DNA from 4 places in the Vibrio sp. Vb0667 genome. Region 4 is predicted to be linked to each of the others. Evidence: predicted binding sites of a transcription regulator. Region 4 holds the regulator's gene; each other region holds the start of a gene.
The links. The regulator PurR, encoded in region 4, represses purine synthesis genes. The targets are predictions, from matches to a motif close to TNANGNAAACGTTTNCNTNA.
Positions count from the first base shown of each region.

Region 1: the regulator PurR is predicted to act here: its motif matches at 1,849-1,868, upstream of purM (phosphoribosylformylglycinamidine cyclo-ligase).
Region 2: the regulator PurR is predicted to act here: its motif matches at 2,418-2,437, upstream of pckA (phosphoenolpyruvate carboxykinase (ATP)).
Region 3: the regulator PurR is predicted to act here: its motif matches at 1,529-1,548, upstream of R8269_RS03160 (formate--tetrahydrofolate ligase).

Region 1 is NZ_JAWPOL010000024.1:16,394-20,613, reverse strand. It holds gene purN (phosphoribosylglycinamide formyltransferase) at 1-593, opposite strand, end outside; gene purM (phosphoribosylformylglycinamidine cyclo-ligase) at 745-1,785, opposite strand; gene upp (uracil phosphoribosyltransferase) at 1,965-2,591, shown strand; gene R8269_RS17965 (uracil-xanthine permease family protein) at 2,708-3,961, opposite strand.
Region 2 is NZ_JAWPOL010000013.1:28,446-32,665, reverse strand. It holds gene gspC (type II secretion system protein GspC) at 1-726, opposite strand, end outside; gene hslR (ribosome-associated heat shock protein Hsp15) at 980-1,366, shown strand; gene hslO (Hsp33 family molecular chaperone HslO) at 1,398-2,273, shown strand; gene pckA (phosphoenolpyruvate carboxykinase (ATP)) at 2,610-4,220, shown strand, end outside.
Region 3 is NZ_JAWPOL010000002.1:119,267-123,486, reverse strand. It holds gene R8269_RS03165 (inosine/guanosine kinase) at 74-1,378, shown strand; gene R8269_RS03160 (formate--tetrahydrofolate ligase) at 1,615-3,363, shown strand; gene glgC (glucose-1-phosphate adenylyltransferase) at 3,901-4,220, shown strand, end outside.
Region 4 is NZ_JAWPOL010000005.1:84,131-88,350, reverse strand. It holds gene R8269_RS08445 (TfoX/Sxy family DNA transformation protein) at 9-599, opposite strand; cyclic di-GMP riboswitch class I at 716-805, opposite strand; gene purR (HTH-type transcriptional repressor PurR) at 1,093-2,097, opposite strand; gene torD (molecular chaperone TorD) at 2,566-3,213, opposite strand; gene torR (two-component system response regulator TorR) at 3,480-4,190, shown strand.

The DNA of each region.
Region 1 (4,220 bases), on a different contig from region 4:
TTCATGATCAACCGCTCGTCTACCAGCCACTTAGCCACCATAGGGTAGATTCGGTGCTCCTGCGCCTGAACACGTGCCGCAAGTACACTAGCATCATCGTCTTCGAACACAGGAACTTTTGCTTGCAGTATGACAGGGCCACCATCAAGCTCTTCCGTTACAAAGTGCACACTCGTACCATGTTCTTTATCGCCAGCATCAATTGCTCTCTGGTGTGTGTGTAGCCCAGGATATTTTGGTAGAAGAGAAGGGTGGATATTGATCATCTTACCCATGTAATGAGAAACAAATGCGCTGCTCAGAATGCGCATGTAACCAGCAAGAATAATCACGTCTGGTTGGTATTCATCTATTTGACTCATTAGCTCTGCATCAAAGCTTTCACGCGAGCTGAATGCTTTAGGGTCGACAAAGTGACCGTCTACATCAAACTTTTTTGCACGTTCTAAACCAAAAGCATCTGCTTTGTTAGAGAACACGGCTGCCACTCGTGCGTTTGGCATGCTGTCTTCGCAAGCTTCCAAGATAGCTTGCAGGTTACTTCCGTTACCCGAGATGAGGACCACAAAGTTTTTTAGGGTATGGTTTTTCATGATGTCGAGAGCGCCTTGGTATTGTAGGTTGGAGTTATGTAGCTTCTAAACTACCTACTAATAGAATGGTTTTTAGTGTTCTAGATAGCAAAATGAGGACCTAGTCATCTAGTGTCCTCATTCTTCTTATCTTTTGAGCTCGATTTGCAAATTATTGGATTTCAACTTGCTCTTCGTTCGCGTCTGCTTGTGCGATTTGACCAATCACCCACGCGTTTTCGCCTTCTTCTTTAAGAAGAGCAACTGCTGCGTCTGCCTGGTCTTTCGGTAGTGCGACGATTAGACCTACACCACAGTTGAATGTGCGGTACATTTCGTGTGTGTCGACGTTGCCTTTCTCTTGTAGCCACTTGAAGATAACTGGCCATTCCCAACTGTTACCATCGATAACTGCTTTCGTGCCTTCAGGCAGTACGCGTGGGATGTTTTCCCAGAAACCACCACCAGTGATATGAGAAATCGCATGGATGTCGTGTTTCTCAATCATCTTAAGTGCTGACTTGATGTAAATTTTTGTTGGTTCTAGTAGGTGCTCACCAATAGTGCGGCCTGCTAGCTCTTCGCTCTTATCTGCACCAGATACTTCTAGGATCTTACGGATAAGGGAGTAACCGTTTGAGTGTGGGCCGCTTGAGCCAACAGCGATAAGTGCATCACCAGCAGCGACTTTCGTGCCGTCAATCACGTCTTCTTTTTCTACTACGCCAACACAGAAACCAGCTACGTCGTAGTCTTCGCCTTCATACATGCCCGGCATCTCCGCAGTTTCGCCACCAATTAGGGCACAACCTGCTTGAACACACCCTTCAGCGATACCTGAAACAACATCCGCTGCGGTATCAACGTCTAGTTTGCCTGTTGCATAGTAATCTAGGAAAAACAGTGGCTCTGCGCCTTGCACGATAAGATCATTTACACACATTGCCACTAGGTCGATGCCGATCGTGTCGTGCTTGTTCATATCCAGTGCTAGGCGAAGTTTTGTGCCAACGCCATCAGTACCAGAAACCAGTACAGGTTGTTTGTATTTAGTTGGCAATTCGCATAGCGCGCCAAAACCACCGATACCACCCATAACTTCAGGGCGACGAGTACGTTTTACCGCACCCTTAATACGATCCACAAGCGCGTTGCCTGCATCAATATCTACACCAGCGTCTTTATAGCTAAGAGAAGAGTTGTTACCACTCACAGGGAAGTCCTCGGTATTAAGTTGGATATGAAAACGGCGCTATTCTAACAGTGCTTAAACATAGATAGCAAACGTTTGCGTCTGTTTTTTTCTTTAGTGATTTATCCTGATATCCCTGTGAAAATCATGTATAATCTGAAGGTTTGTTTAAATATTGCCAACTATAGCCGGAGATGGACATGAAAGTTGTTGAAGTAAAGCACCCTCTAGTAAAACATAAAATTGGTCTAATGAGAGAAGGTGACATCAGCACAAAACGTTTTCGTGAGTTAGCGACTGAGGTCGGTAGCCTACTTACTTACGAAGCAACGTCAGACTTTGAAACAGAAAAAGTGACCATTGATGGTTGGAACGGTCCGGTAGAAGTAGACCAGATTAAAGGTAAAAAAGTAACCGTAGTGCCAATCCTACGTGCAGGTCTAGGCATGATGGATGGAGTTCTTGAGCACATGCCAAGCGCACGTATCAGTGTTGTGGGTATTTACCGTGATGAAGAAACGCTTGAGCCAGTTCCTTACTTCAACAAGCTTGCTTCAAACATCGAGGAGCGTATTGCGCTTGTTGTTGACCCAATGCTTGCAACAGGTGGTTCTATGATTGCTACTATCGATCTCCTAAAAGAGAAAGGTTGTAACCAAATCAAAGTGCTGGTACTTGTTGCTGCACCAGAAGGTATTGAAGCGCTAGAAAAAGCACACCCAGATGTTGAGCTATACACTGCGGCAATCGATGAGAAGCTTAATGACAAAGGCTACATCGTTCCGGGTCTAGGCGATGCAGGTGATAAGATCTTCGGTACTAAGTAATTCTTTGATGTATTACTATGACTGAACAGAAAAAGGCTTGGTGAAAACCAAGCCTTTTTTGTATCTACAAGAGGAGAAGAGTAAGACACGCCACCTAATAAAGCGGCGCAAACGAACTATTTCGCGCTTTCTTCTTCCATTTGTGCGTTATCCACAACGTGGTTTTCACCTAAATCGTTTGGTAGCACAAGGTTAAGAATAATTGCCACGATACCGCATAGGCTCACACCTTGTAGACTGAACTCACCAATACCGAAAGCCATACCACCAATGCCAAACACAAGGGTTACGGCAACAATCACTAGGTTACGAGACTTATGTAAATCAACGTTATTCTTGATCAGTGTGTTGAGGCCTACCGTTGCGATGGAGCCGAACAGCAGAATCATGATGCCGCCCATAACAGGAACTGGAATCGTTTGAAGAACCGCACCTAGCTTACCTACCAATGCAAGTACGATTGCGGTGATTGCTGCCCAAGTCATGATCACAGGGTTAAATGCTTTGGTTAGCATTACCGCTCCTGTTACTTCACTGTAAGTGGTGTTTGGTGGAGCACCCACCATCGAAGCTGCGATAGTTGCCACCCCGTCACCTGCGATTGTGCGGTGAAGGCCTGGTTTTTTCAGGTAGTTTTTACCTGTAACGTTTGAGATAGCAAGCATGTCACCTACGTGCTCAACCGCAGGTGCGATAGCGACAGGAATCATGAACAAAATTGCGTTGATATTGAACTCTGGCGCGGTGAAGTTTGGCATGGCTAGCCAAGCCGCTTGTTCTACGGGAGTGAAATCAACCACACCGTAGAATAGAGAAACAGAGTAACCAGCAAGAATACCACCAACAATAGGAACGAGCTTCAAAAAGCCTTTTGCAAAAACGCTGAGTACAATGGTTGTGAGCAGTGAGACCGCCGAGATAATGATCGCAGCATCACCATTAACTAGCTGTGCAGCTCCATCACCAGTTTTACCTACCGCCATGTTCACTGCCGTTGGGGCAAGGCCAAGGCCGATAACCATGATCACAGGGCCAACGACAACGGGCGGGAGAATTTTATGGATAAATCCAACACCACGCACTTTGATCATCGCCCCTAGAGCCACATAAACTAAGCCCGCTGCCATCAAGCCGCCCATCGTTGCACCGATACCCCAAGTTTGGATACCGAACATAATAGGAGCAATAAACGCAAAAGAAGAGGCAAGGAAGATGGGAACAGAACGTTTAGTCATTAATTGGAAGAGGAGAGTACCGACACCGGCACCAAAGAGGGCTACGTTTGGATCAAGGCCAGTTAGGAGCGGCACAAGCACCAAAGCACCAAAAGCGACAAAGAGCATTTGAGCGCCTTGTAACGCGTTTTTCATAATAATTCCCTATTTTCAAGATACGCAGACAAATCCGGCGAATACTATCATCCTGCAATCGTTTGCAATGTTGCATAGATCAAACTTTCGATTGAATTTTTCTCATAAATAGCACTTTTGAGAGTTGCTTGCTTGCAAATTGTCCTCTTTTACGTGTCTTGCGTGAAGATGAAAAATGGACAGCCTAACTTGTTGAGATAGCTTAATAAGCAATGAGTTTATTATAAAAAATAGCACTGAAGCGCTGGTTGAGGCCCGA
Region 2 (4,220 bases), on a different contig from region 4:
ATAACCAACAATGTCTCCGTCTTTTTTGACGGGTGAAATAGTGATGTATTTAAAAACGCTTTGTGGATCTTTCGCAATTTCCTCGCGGATTTGCTCTAATTTCTCTCCAACGTCAGACGTCGCTGCTTCTGCTCGCTGAGCTTGCGCCCTGGCTACCTGCGGCGATTCAGATAGCTTCTTATATTCTATACCTTCCATCATTAAGGTCTCGTCTCGACCTTGGTTATCAATGATGACGCGATCCACCAATACCGCTTTTAGTGTCGCACGTGTCCCTTCGATTTCTTCACCCAAACCGTACGTAGCTTGCTTACCTCGGTTAGCAATAACAGCAAGGCTGGTGTTGGCATCACTACTTGCAACCGCACCGACCAGCGTAAGGTTAAGGCGCGTCTTAGGGGCGTCTTTAACAATAGGCTGTTCTACAACCGCCGCTTTTTGCTCAGTGTATTTACCGAATAGGTTGGCATTCTGAAGGGCATTAAAATCTATCGCGTCGCCTTTATTGCTCGCAGCAACGCTACTCGCCGATGGACGCCATTGCGGCACTTCCGACGATTGAGGTATGGCTAACCACACAATTTTGCCAAGTATCCATCCGGTTATCGCAATAAACAGACAGGTAAGCAACAAGCTAAGTTTGGCTTGAATGGTATAATGATTGGACTTGATCTGAGCCAGTAGCGGTCTGCTTGATAATCCTGCACTTAGCTCTAAACGTTTCACTGAATGGATTCCTTTATTCTAACGTCCGTCATTTAAGCTATAACGATAGCTATCGACTTTAAATTGCTAAATTTGCAATAAAATTATTACTCAACAAAGAGCAGTGAACTATATCACAAGTTGTCTTTCATACCTTTTTCTTATGCAGTTTTTGCCAACTCCCTTGAAAAAAATACGCCTTGACTCCATCTGTAGGTGAATAATCCATCACTCATTGCCGTATTCGGGCAGTGATTAGATAGCGTAGTGTTCTATGAGTTCCCTAAATGAAGCCGTTAGGCTAGATAAATGGCTATGGGCCGCAAGATTTTACAAAACCCGCTCCATCGCGCGTAACATGGTCGATGGCGGTAAAGTCCACTATAATGGCCAACGAAGCAAGCCGAGTAAAATCGTTGAAGTGGGCGCTGAAGTCAGACTTCGTCAAGGCAACGAAGAAAAAATCGTGATCATCGAACAAATCTCAGATCAACGCCGAGGCGCTCCCATCGCACAAACCTTATATCGCGAAACCAATGAGAGTATCGCGAAACGTGAGGAACACGCGACTCAACGTAAGCTTAATGCCCACAACCCAAGTCCGGAACGCCGCCCAGATAAAAAGCAGCGCCGAGACATCATTAAGTTCAAACACCAATAAAAGCCGGAATTACCAACGAGGAAAGCACTCCATGGCAAATAATGTTTTAAACCGCTACCTATTCGAAGATCTTTCAGTACGTGGCGAGTTGGTACAATTGGATGAAGCGTACCAACGTGTTATCTCCAGCAAGGAATATCCGGCAGCAATAGAGAAACTGCTGGGTGAGCTACTCGTTTCAACTACTCTTTTAACTGCCACTCTTAAGTTCGAAGGTTCGATCACCATCCAGCTACAAGGCGACGGTCCTGTGTCTCTTGCCGTTATCAACGGTGACCATAACCAACGTGTTCGTGGCGTAGCTCGCTGGGAAGGCGATGTTGCCGATGACGCAAACATTCACGATCTAATGGGTAAGGGCTACCTTGTGATCACCATCGAACCGAAAAACGGCGAGCGTTACCAAGGCGTCGTTGGACTAGAAGGTGACACTTTAGCAGAAGTGCTAGAAGGCTACTTTGCAAACTCAGAGCAGTTAAAAACGCGCCTATGGATCCGCACTGGTGAGCATGAAGGCAAAGCACACGCAGCAGGTATGTTGATTCAAGTGATCCCTGACGGCACTGGCTCTCCAGATGATTTCGAACATCTAGAGCAGCTCACTGACACAGTAAAAGATGAAGAATTGTTTGGTTTAGAAGCGAACGAGTTATTGTATCGACTATATAACCAAGACAAAGTACGTCTGTACGAGCCGCAACCTGTCGAGTTCCATTGTGGCTGTTCTCGTGAGCGTAGCGGTGCCGCAATCATCACCGTTGAGAAAGCTGAAATTTATGACATTTTGGCAGAAGTTGGATCAGTTTCTTTACATTGTGATTACTGTGGCACAACTTATACGTTCGACGAATCTGAAGTCACTGAACTGTATGCACAAGCTTCTACAGACAAGAAAACCCTGCATTAATTTACATAGCTTATCAAGCACGTAATTTACCCTACAAAAGGCCAGCTTAATGCTGGCCTTTTTGTGATCAACCCCTCGTAATAACTAGCCTCAAGCGTAATAAAACAACTGCTTAATTTTAAACAATTAATAATGATTTTGCCCTAGCGCAAAGGATTGCGTGCACGATAGACTATTCCCACCAATATGTGACGGGTTACCTAAAACCTTATTGAAATCATGGGTAAATTTTGAGCTATCTCCCTGTTTTCTCCCCGCCCCGTTGCTAGCATGGTGAGCAGATTAAAATTAAAACATTCTTACAAAATCCCTACAAAATCCTTATAAGGAGCACCTATGACCGTTATGGAACATACTAAGGCTGCAACACTTGATCTAACCAAGCACGGACTGCATAACGTAAAAGAGGTTATTCGCAACCCAAGCTACGAAATGTTGTTTGAGGAAGAAACGCGTGAAGACCTAACCGGTTATGAGCGCGGCGTGGTTACTGAACTAGGTGCGGTTGCCGTTGACACTGGCATCTTTACTGGTCGCTCACCAAAAGATAAATACATCGTCAAAGACGCTACGACAGAAGAACATATGTGGTGGACGTCTGATCAAGTGAAAAATGATAACAAGCCAATCACTCCTGAAGTGTGGGACGAGCTAAAAGAACTGGTCACAAACCAGCTTTCTAACAAACGCTTGTTTGTTGTTGACGGTTACTGTGGTGCAAACCCAGATACACGTTTGAGCATTCGTGTTATCACAGAAGTCGCATGGCAAGCGCACTTCGTTAAAAACATGTTTATTCGCCCGACGGAAGAAGAGTTAGCGACATTTGAACCAGACTTCGTAGTAATGAATGGCGCAAAATGCACTAATCCAAAATGGGAAGAGCAAGGCCTGAACTCAGAAAACTTCACCGTATTTAACCTAACTGAGCGCATGCAACTTATCGGTGGTACTTGGTACGGTGGTGAAATGAAGAAAGGTATGTTCGCGATGATGAACTACTTCCTTCCACTAAAAGACATCGCATCAATGCACTGTAGCGCTAACATGGGCAAAGATGGCGATGTAGCGGTATTCTTCGGTCTATCTGGTACGGGTAAAACGACCCTGTCGACTGATCCTAAACGTGCGCTAATTGGTGATGATGAGCACGGCTGGGATGATGACGGTGTCTTCAACTTCGAAGGTGGTTGTTACGCAAAAACCATCAAACTTTCTAAAGAAGCGGAGCCGGACATCTACAACGCAATTCGTCGTGATGCACTGCTAGAAAACGTAACAGTACGTGGCGATGGCTCTATCGACTTTGATGATGGTTCGAAAACAGAAAACACACGTGTTTCTTACCCTATCTACCATATCGATAATATCGTTAAGCCAGTATCAAAAGGCGGTCACGCGAATAAAGTGATCTTCCTATCAGCCGATGCATTTGGCGTACTGCCTCCAGTATCTAAATTGACACCCGAGCAAACTAAGTACCACTTCCTGTCTGGCTTTACCGCCAAACTAGCGGGAACAGAGCGCGGTATTACTGAGCCAACACCAACTTTCTCTGCTTGTTTCGGCGCGGCGTTCCTAACGCTTCACCCAACTAAATACGCAGAAGTACTGGTTAAACGCATGGAAGCAGCAGGCGCTGAGGCTTACCTAGTGAATACTGGTTGGAACGGCACTGGCAAACGTATCTCTATTCAAGATACACGCGGAATTATTGATGCCATTCTTGATGGTTCGATTGAAGAAGCACCAACTAAGCACATTCCAATCTTCAACCTTGAAGTACCAACGTCACTACCAGGTGTGGATCCTAGCATTCTAGACCCTCGCGACACGTACGTTGACCCACTTCAGTGGGAAAGCAAAGCGAAAGATTTAGCAGCGCGCTTTATCAATAACTTTGATAAGTACACAGACAACGCTGAAGGTAAATCCCTGGTTGCGGCT
Region 3 (4,220 bases), on a different contig from region 4:
TGTAATAAATCGCCACGATTTTCATTTTTTTGTGATACAATCCCGCCTCTTTTTTTCTCACTCAAGAACAAGCATGAAGTTTCCTGGTCAGCGTAAATCTAAACACTACTTCCCAACTCACGCTCGAGATCCATTAGTAAACCAAATCCGACAGGCACCTAAGCTATATCGCCCAACTATTGTTGGTGTCGGTCAAACCATTGTAGATATCGAAGCACGTGTAGATGACGCGTTTTTAGAGAAATACAACCTGAGTAAAGGACATTCGCTCGTTCTTGAAGAAAGCAAAGCAGATGCACTTTACGAAGAACTGGTTGAGCAAGGCCTGATCACACACCAATACCCAGGTGACACGATTGGCAATACTCTTCACAACTACTCAGTTTTAGCCGATAGCAAATCCGTTTTGCTCGGTGTGATGTCTAAGAACATTCAAGTCGGTTCTTTTGCTTACCGCTACCTTTGCCGTACGTCTTCACGCATGAACCTTAACCATTTACAAACGGTAGATGGCCCTATTGGTCGCTGCTACACCCTAATTTCTCAAGACGGTGAGCGTACATTTGCTATCAACGAAGGTCATATGAATCAACTACTTCCGGAAAGCATTCCTGAAGAGATCTTTGAGAAAGCATCAGCCCTGGTTGTTTCTTCTTACCTAATGCGTGGTAAAGAAGAAGATCCAATGCCTAAAGCGGTACAAAGAGCGATCGACTTTGCTAAGAAGCACGATGTCCCTGTTGTACTTACGTTAGGGACAAAGTACGTTATCGAAGGTAACGCACAGTGGTGGCAAGAATACATTCGCGAAAACATTTCTGTTGTCGCTATGAATGAAGAAGAAGGTGCGGCGCTAACAGGTGAAACAGAGCCGCTAGCTGCTGCTGATAAAGCACTTGAATGGGTTGATCTCGTACTGTGTACGGCAGGACCAAATGGTCTGTACATGGCTGGTTACACCGACGAGAAAGTAAAACGAGAAACCACACACGACATCCTTGAAAGCTCCCTCGAAGCCTTTAACCAGTACGAGTTTAGTCGTGCGATGCGTAAAGAAGACTGTCAAAACCCAATGAAGGTCTACTCTCACATCGGCCCTTACCTTGGTGGACCATTAGAGATTAAGAACACTAATGGTGCAGGTGATGCAGCCCTTTCAGCCTTACTGCATGACATGGCAGCAAACTCTTTCCACCAAAAAGAAGTGCCTAACTCAGAAAAGCACGAAGTACGATGCTTAACCTACTCCTCGCTTTCTCAGATCTGTAAATACGCAAACCGAGTAAGCTATGAAGTGTTGACGCAGCACTCTCCTCGCCTATCGCGAGCGCTTCCTGAACGAGAAGATAGCTTAGAAGAGACTTATTGGGATCGTTAAAACGACAGCTTTAAAGCTAAAAATATATCAAGGTCACCATTTGGTGGCCTTTTTGTTTTTATCTAGCACTATAACGAGTAGATTTCGTTAGTATGTCGCACAATACGAAGCAGTAAACTCTTTACAAGCCTAACCGAAACAGTACCATCACCAAGCAGACCTTTGCCTCACAATAATACTCGTTATAACTCAGGTAGTTTTTCAACGCTACCCGTGTGCCACTTTGGGGATTCTCCATGCAGTCAGATATCGAAATTTGCCGAAACACACCACTTTTTTCTATTGATGTTATCGCGGAAAAAGTAGGACTATTGCCCGAAGAGTATGACACTCACGGGAAGCACAAAGCCAAAGTCCACCCAAAATGTTTGGAACGACTCAAAGCAAATGATGACGGTAAACTTGTACTCGTCACTGCTATCACGCCGACTCCTCTTGGCGAAGGAAAAACCGTTACGACGATAGGACTGGCGCAAGGTTTAGCAAAGCTTAATCAATCTGTTATTGCATGTATAAGGCAACCTTCGATGGGACCCGTCTTCGGTATTAAAGGTGGCGCAGCGGGCGGCGGTTATTCTCAAGTAGCTCCAATGGAAGAGTTAAACTTACACCTTACTGGTGACATTCACGCAGTGACAGCGGCGCACAACCTTGCTTCAGCCGCTCTTGACGCTCGCTTGTTCCATGAGCAACGCGAGGGTTATGATGCCTTTGAATCACGCACCGGGTTAAGAGCACTTAAAATCGATACGGCAAGTATTACTTGGAAACGAGTGATGGACCATAATGATCGTGCACTACGTAAAGTCAAAATTGGCCTCAATGATGCAGGAAAAACCATCAATGGTTTCGAGCGTGACGAAGGGTTCGATATTTCAGCCGCTTCTGAGTTAATGGCTATCATTGCACTAGCCAAAGATTTAAAAGATTTACGTCAACGTATTGGGAAAATTGTCGTAGCGTACGATTTGAACGGAAACCCCGTCACTACGGAAGATCTACAAGTTGCAGGAGCAATGGCAGTAACACTAAAAGAGGCGATTGCACCAACACTGATGCAAACTCTAGAAGGTGTTCCTACGTTGATCCATGCAGGTCCATTTGCAAACATCGCCCATGGAAATTCATCCATTATCGCGGACGATATTGCGCTAAAACTGTCAGGTTACACGGTAACTGAAGCCGGTTTTGGTTCGGATATGGGATTTGAGAAAGCGTGTAACATTAAAGCTGCTGCCGCCAACAAAGCCCCGGACTGTGTAGTGATCGTAGCAACATTACGCGGCCTCAAAGCGAACTCCGGACACTACGATTTACGGCCAGGTATGGCTGTTCCAGATTCCATTTTTAATCCGGACCAAGCAGCATTGGAGGCTGGGTTTGAAAATTTAAAATGGCACATAAATAACGTTCATAAATACGGTTTACCTGCTGTCGTTGCCATTAACCAGTTTCCACAAGATTGTGTGAAAGAACTTAAAGCTCTTGAAGATCTGATTCACCAATTTAATCCCGAAGTTAAAGTAGCCATCAGCACCGCTTTTTCGCAAGGCGGACAAGGCGCAACGGAACTAGCTCAACATGTTATTGATGCGTGTACCACGCCTGTAGAGTTTTGTCCGTTATACAACAAAGAGCAATCATTACTCGAAAAGCTCATGGCAGTATGTGAAGCGGGCTATGGAGCAACCAATATAGAAATGACTCCTATCGCGACTGAACAGCTCAAACATTTTGAAAATCTAGGTTTTAACAACTTAGCGGTTTGCATCGCGAAGACACCACTATCTATAACCACGGACTCCGCAGTCAAAGGCGCACCAACTGGTTTTACCGTCCCAATCCGCGAGCTGCGCTTGTGTGCGGGCGCAGGATTCGTTTATGCATTATCTGGTACCGTGATGACGATGCCAGGCTTACCTGATAAACCCGCATTTATGAATTTAGATCTTGATGATGAAGGAAATATCATCGGTCTCTCTTAGTGCAGTGATAACGTATCGCTATCAGTGAAGTGAGCATATTCATTAAGTGAGTGGTCTACTTACCTATCCACTCACTCTCAACAACTGTGAAAAGAGTTGTCTCAGGCCTTCTACTCTTGAATTGTTGATACAAAGCTCTCCTGCCTTACATCAACGCGCCTGTTTTAGACCTTTAGAGTTAAGACGCTAACCCTAAGCCTTGTTTAGCCATAGTTATTAAGCTAGAAAACCCTATTTATCTTCTTGTTTTGTCGCCACTTTACATTGTAAATCCATACTTGTTGACCTCTCCTTTCTACAATTTTGCGCCAATTTGATGCACGGGCTATTTAGCGCTTCACTAATATGGTGCAGTTGTCTTACAGTGAAATTTTAACCTCCTTGATTTTTAAGGAGATATTCTATGGCTCGATTCTTGTAGTAGACTTTTCACTAATAAGCACATTAGCACATGCTTTTCAAAACCTCTGCGTTGCATACCACCTCCTTCAGGTTAGCACCGTTTTGATGCATGTCAGAAAAGGGAAAGGGAATACTATGGAAGACGCACTCGCCGTAATTTTAGCAGGAGGGATGGGGTCTAGACTCAGCCCACTCACCGATGACAGAACCAAGCCAGCCGTACCTTTTGGCGGAAAATATAGAATTATAGATTTCACACTAACCAATTGTTTACATTCGGGTTTACGCAAAATCCTTGTTTTAACCCAATATAAATCTCATTCACTTCAAAAACACTTACGAGACGGCTGGTCGATATTCAATCCAGAGCTAGGCGAGTACATTACTGCTGTTCCACCACAAATGCGCAAAGGTGGTGCATGGTATGAAGGAACCGCCGATGCGATTTATCACAA
Region 4 (4,220 bases):
GCCGACTTTTATTGGAGGCCGTTCATCAACTCATCTCGGCGAGCTTGAGGTACCACACTCCAATGAGTGCCGTTGATAGCACCTTCTAGTGCCCATAGCAACTCAATGTTGACGGTTGCAGAGTGCGTATCTCTTATCGCTTTATAGGCGTTAAGCGCACCTTCCTCTTCAAGCTTCTCTACGGATTCGATGCCGGCTTTTTTTAGCATGCGCTCGGTAGCCAGTCGTAAGTTAGGCAAATCTTTCAAACGGTTAGGCTTTGTACTTGCTTGCTGTTCTTTCTCAAGCTTTGCCTTTTTCAATGATTGATTCGCTACTTCGATTAAGCGTTCGCTTGATTCCCATAAATCGCTGGAAATAGCGTAGTACTTTGTAACGACTGGGAAGCCACGTTTTTTATAAACGTAAGGCTTTAGCCCTTGTTTCTCGAAGTCAGATGAAGTTTTTTGGTCTGCTCTGATATGAAGCTGATTGTTTACCACTAGTGCAAACATTGTTTCATCAGCGAATAGTCCGAAGCCACCAAACATTGAGCGCGACTTGATATTACCAAGTGCCTCAAATAGCTTCATAGAGTCTTTGAGTATCGGTTTATCCATGTTTTGTTATCTCGGTGTAATTAATATTACGCCACCAAAAGTCAGGTCCGAGAGAGTAGCAAACATGCGTAAAAACAATGTCATTACAGAGTAAAGTCATTGCTTACACACTTGCCATCGGTAACCCCGCTACCTTCCATATCGTAATATGGTTCAGGCCGGAGGCTTTGCGTCCCACTCTTTCGAATGGTTTGCCCTGTGCGTGACACAATGAGCATACTTCTTATATTGAATTAACATCACGGTTTAGCGTTAAAAGTGTGATTTTGGTTCAATAAAAATGATAGATTGAATGCTCTATTTTGCATATGGAAAGGTGCAAATTGGCCTTTGAAAAGGAGTTCTTAATATATATTACATTTATATAAAACAGGGAGTTAACGTTAGTCAATTGTTATTAGAGCAGTGTGAAGTATTAGAGAATGCTTAATTTTCCCAAAAAAATAAGCGCCCCTGTAGAGCGCTTATTTAACACGGTTAAATACAGTGAAATTTAGTTCATTTTTTTCACAGTATTTCGAATTACAAGCTCAGGTTGCATTTCGAAAATTCGTTTTTCGTGTTCTTTATCTTTGATACGCTCAAGTAGAATTTCGAATGCATTTTTACCAACACGACGTTTAGGTTGGTGGATAGTCGTTAGCGGTGGAGAGAAGTATTCCGCAAGCTCGATGTTGTCGTAGCCGATCACTGAAATATCTTCAGGAATTTTGATCCCGTTTTGTTGCAAGCGGCTCATTAGGCCTAGAGCCATTGTGTCGTTAAAACAGAATACCGCCGTCGGGCGCTTGTCCATTGCGGTAATTTTATCTGCAACTAATACGGCCGTATCACATTCAAAGTTACCTTCAAGGATCCAGTCTTCATTTACAGCTAGGTTCGCTTCGCTCATTGCGCGACGGAAACCTGCAATGCGCTCTTGGCAAGCAAGCTTTTCAAAATGACCGCTTAGACAAGCGATATCCGTATGACCATTGTCAATCAGATGTTTGGTTGCAATGTAGCCACCTTCTTCTGAGTTATCCATGATCTTGTCTGCTTGTGAGCTCTCTGGGCCCCAATCCATGACCACTTTAGGAATGTCCGCATGACGGTCAAGCATCTCTTTTAGTTCTTCGGTTAAGTCAGAACACATCACAAGGATGCCATCAACGCGCTTTTCAGCCAGCATACGAATGTAATCGCGTTGTTTTTCGTAAATCCCGCCTGTGTTACATAAAATCAGAGTATAGCCTTGGCGGTAACAGTAGCTCTCAACGCCATCAATCACTTCTGAGAAAAATAGGTTAGTTGATTGAGTTACTAACATGCCAATCGTACGAGTTGAGTTGCATTTTAGGCTGCGTGCAACGGCACTTGGCGCGTAATTCAGCTCGTCAACGGCTTTCATTACTTTTTCTTGCGTTGCTTCTGCAACGAAACGCGTTTTATTGATAACGTGCGAAACTGTCGTAGTGGAAACGCCGGCTAAGCGAGCAACGTCTTTTATCGTGGCCATAAATGGTGTCCTGTATCGAGCTACTGAAATATGTCGTATTGGATGTACCTGATGCTCTAGTGGTTTCACACCTAGCAATCTAAAATTGGCGCTAAGTGTCTCGGCAGCGGTTGATCCAAGTGCGACAAAAGGGTGCGTAGCAGCATCGGTCGATGAATTTTATCTTTTTTCTATCTGATGAGAAATTGCCATCAACCTGTTAAGAAAACACAAAAACCGCTATATTTCAGCGGTTTACATATAAATCATATTTAATCGTTTGCGCTCACATTTTAGCCCTATGTGGACTGACTAGCAATGTTTTCAGCAAGAGATTTGTGTATTTGAAGTCACATTTTGACTGCTAAATAACCAAGCGTCTTTGCGCTAAGTTAAGGCAAACGAATATTATACCCAAGTTACTTACAATTGGTCACTTTCAGGCATACAGGAAGCCCGATAGGCAGGCTCCCTAAAAATAGGCGGCAATTATTCACCAAGAAGGTAGGCGCTGTCTAGTTTACAAAATGCAACTAATAGTTTCGCGACACTCGAGTAAAATCCAAATTCGTCGAATTTTTTACATTTGTCTGAAAACTGAGGTAACCAAGACATCAATTGTTGCTGGATAAAGTCGTTTTGTTTAACGAAGGCTTCTTCCATGTGTTTTTCTTGTTCAAGCTCGTTTGAGCGGATAATCATGTTCCCGAGAAAGTCGAGCTCAACGGCTAAGTGATCCGCAGGTTCCTTTAGGTTTTCGTCTACTTGAACGCCAAATTCAGCCATCAACTTTTCCATTTCCTCAGCTGGCTTGTCATTCAGTAAACCTGATTCACCAATGTACATGGATGCGTAAGGAAGAGCGCCGTATTTTTCTGTCTTCAAAAACAGTTCACAAAAGTCAGCTGCAAGCTCTAGTTGTGCATCTTCACGATCTTGTAACCGATTCAATGCATCAACTAGGCTATCAACAGCTGGTTTCAGCGACTCATTTTCACCTAAACCTGCGAGAAAACTGCGAATTTCAACACTGTGATAGGCTTCCAATTCTTTCTCTGTTAGTTCTTTTGCGAACAAGCTCGAAAACCACCAGTAAATTTCAGCGCGTTTTTCATTAAAAGCTTTCACTTCTTGCATTTTGGGCTCCTGAATGATGCTTCAAGTCATGCATCACAAAGTCAATTAGGGATATCCCCTAAGTGTAATCAATTAAAATGAATAGCAGTAACTATAATTGTTATGTTTTATGGTCAAAAATGACCGTTTATTAATAGCAATGGGCAAGCTTGTTTTGAATCAATAAAAACGCTAAATCTTGCGTTTTAATGTATCTATGACTAGAAATGTTACTAGTTATGAATAGAATACGTCTTGGATAATAAGAAGACAGAAAAGTGGTGTAAATGAGCTATCACGTATTAGTCGTAGAAGATGATGTTGTAACTCGTAGTAAGCTTGCGGGGTATTTCCAAAATGAGGGCTACCAAGTCAGCGAAGCAGAGAGTGGCGCAGAAATGCGTGAAGTTTTGCAAGCGGGCGATGTAGACCTGATCATGCTGGATATTAACCTGCCTGGTGAAGACGGCCTGATGCTTACTCGTGAGTTACGTAGCCAATCGGATATTGGTATCATATTAGTAACAGGACGCACGGATAGCATTGATAAAATCGTAGGCCTAGAAATGGGTGCTGACGATTATGTGACAAAACCTTTTGAACTGAGAGAGCTGTTAGTTCGCGTTAAAAACTTGCTGTGGCGTATTTCAGCAGCGCGCAGTGGCAGCTCGAAAGCGAATGAAACCAGTGAAGAGCACATTGTGCGCTTTGGGGAGTGGACATTCGACATTCAACGTCGCGCACTTAGCCGCAACGGTGAGCCAGTAAAACTAACTAAAGCAGAGTATGAACTTTTGGTGGCATTATCGTCTTACCCTAACCAGGTGTTAAGTCGTGAGCGTATTTTGAACATGATCAGCCATCGAGTGGATGCGCCGAATGACCGCACCATTGATGTTCTTATTCGACGTATGCGCGCAAAAATGGAGTTCGATCCTAAGAACCCACAAATTTTTGTAACGGTACACGGCGAGGGCTATATGTTTGCTGGTGACTAGTTTGAACATAACTCAATCGTAAAAAGAAAA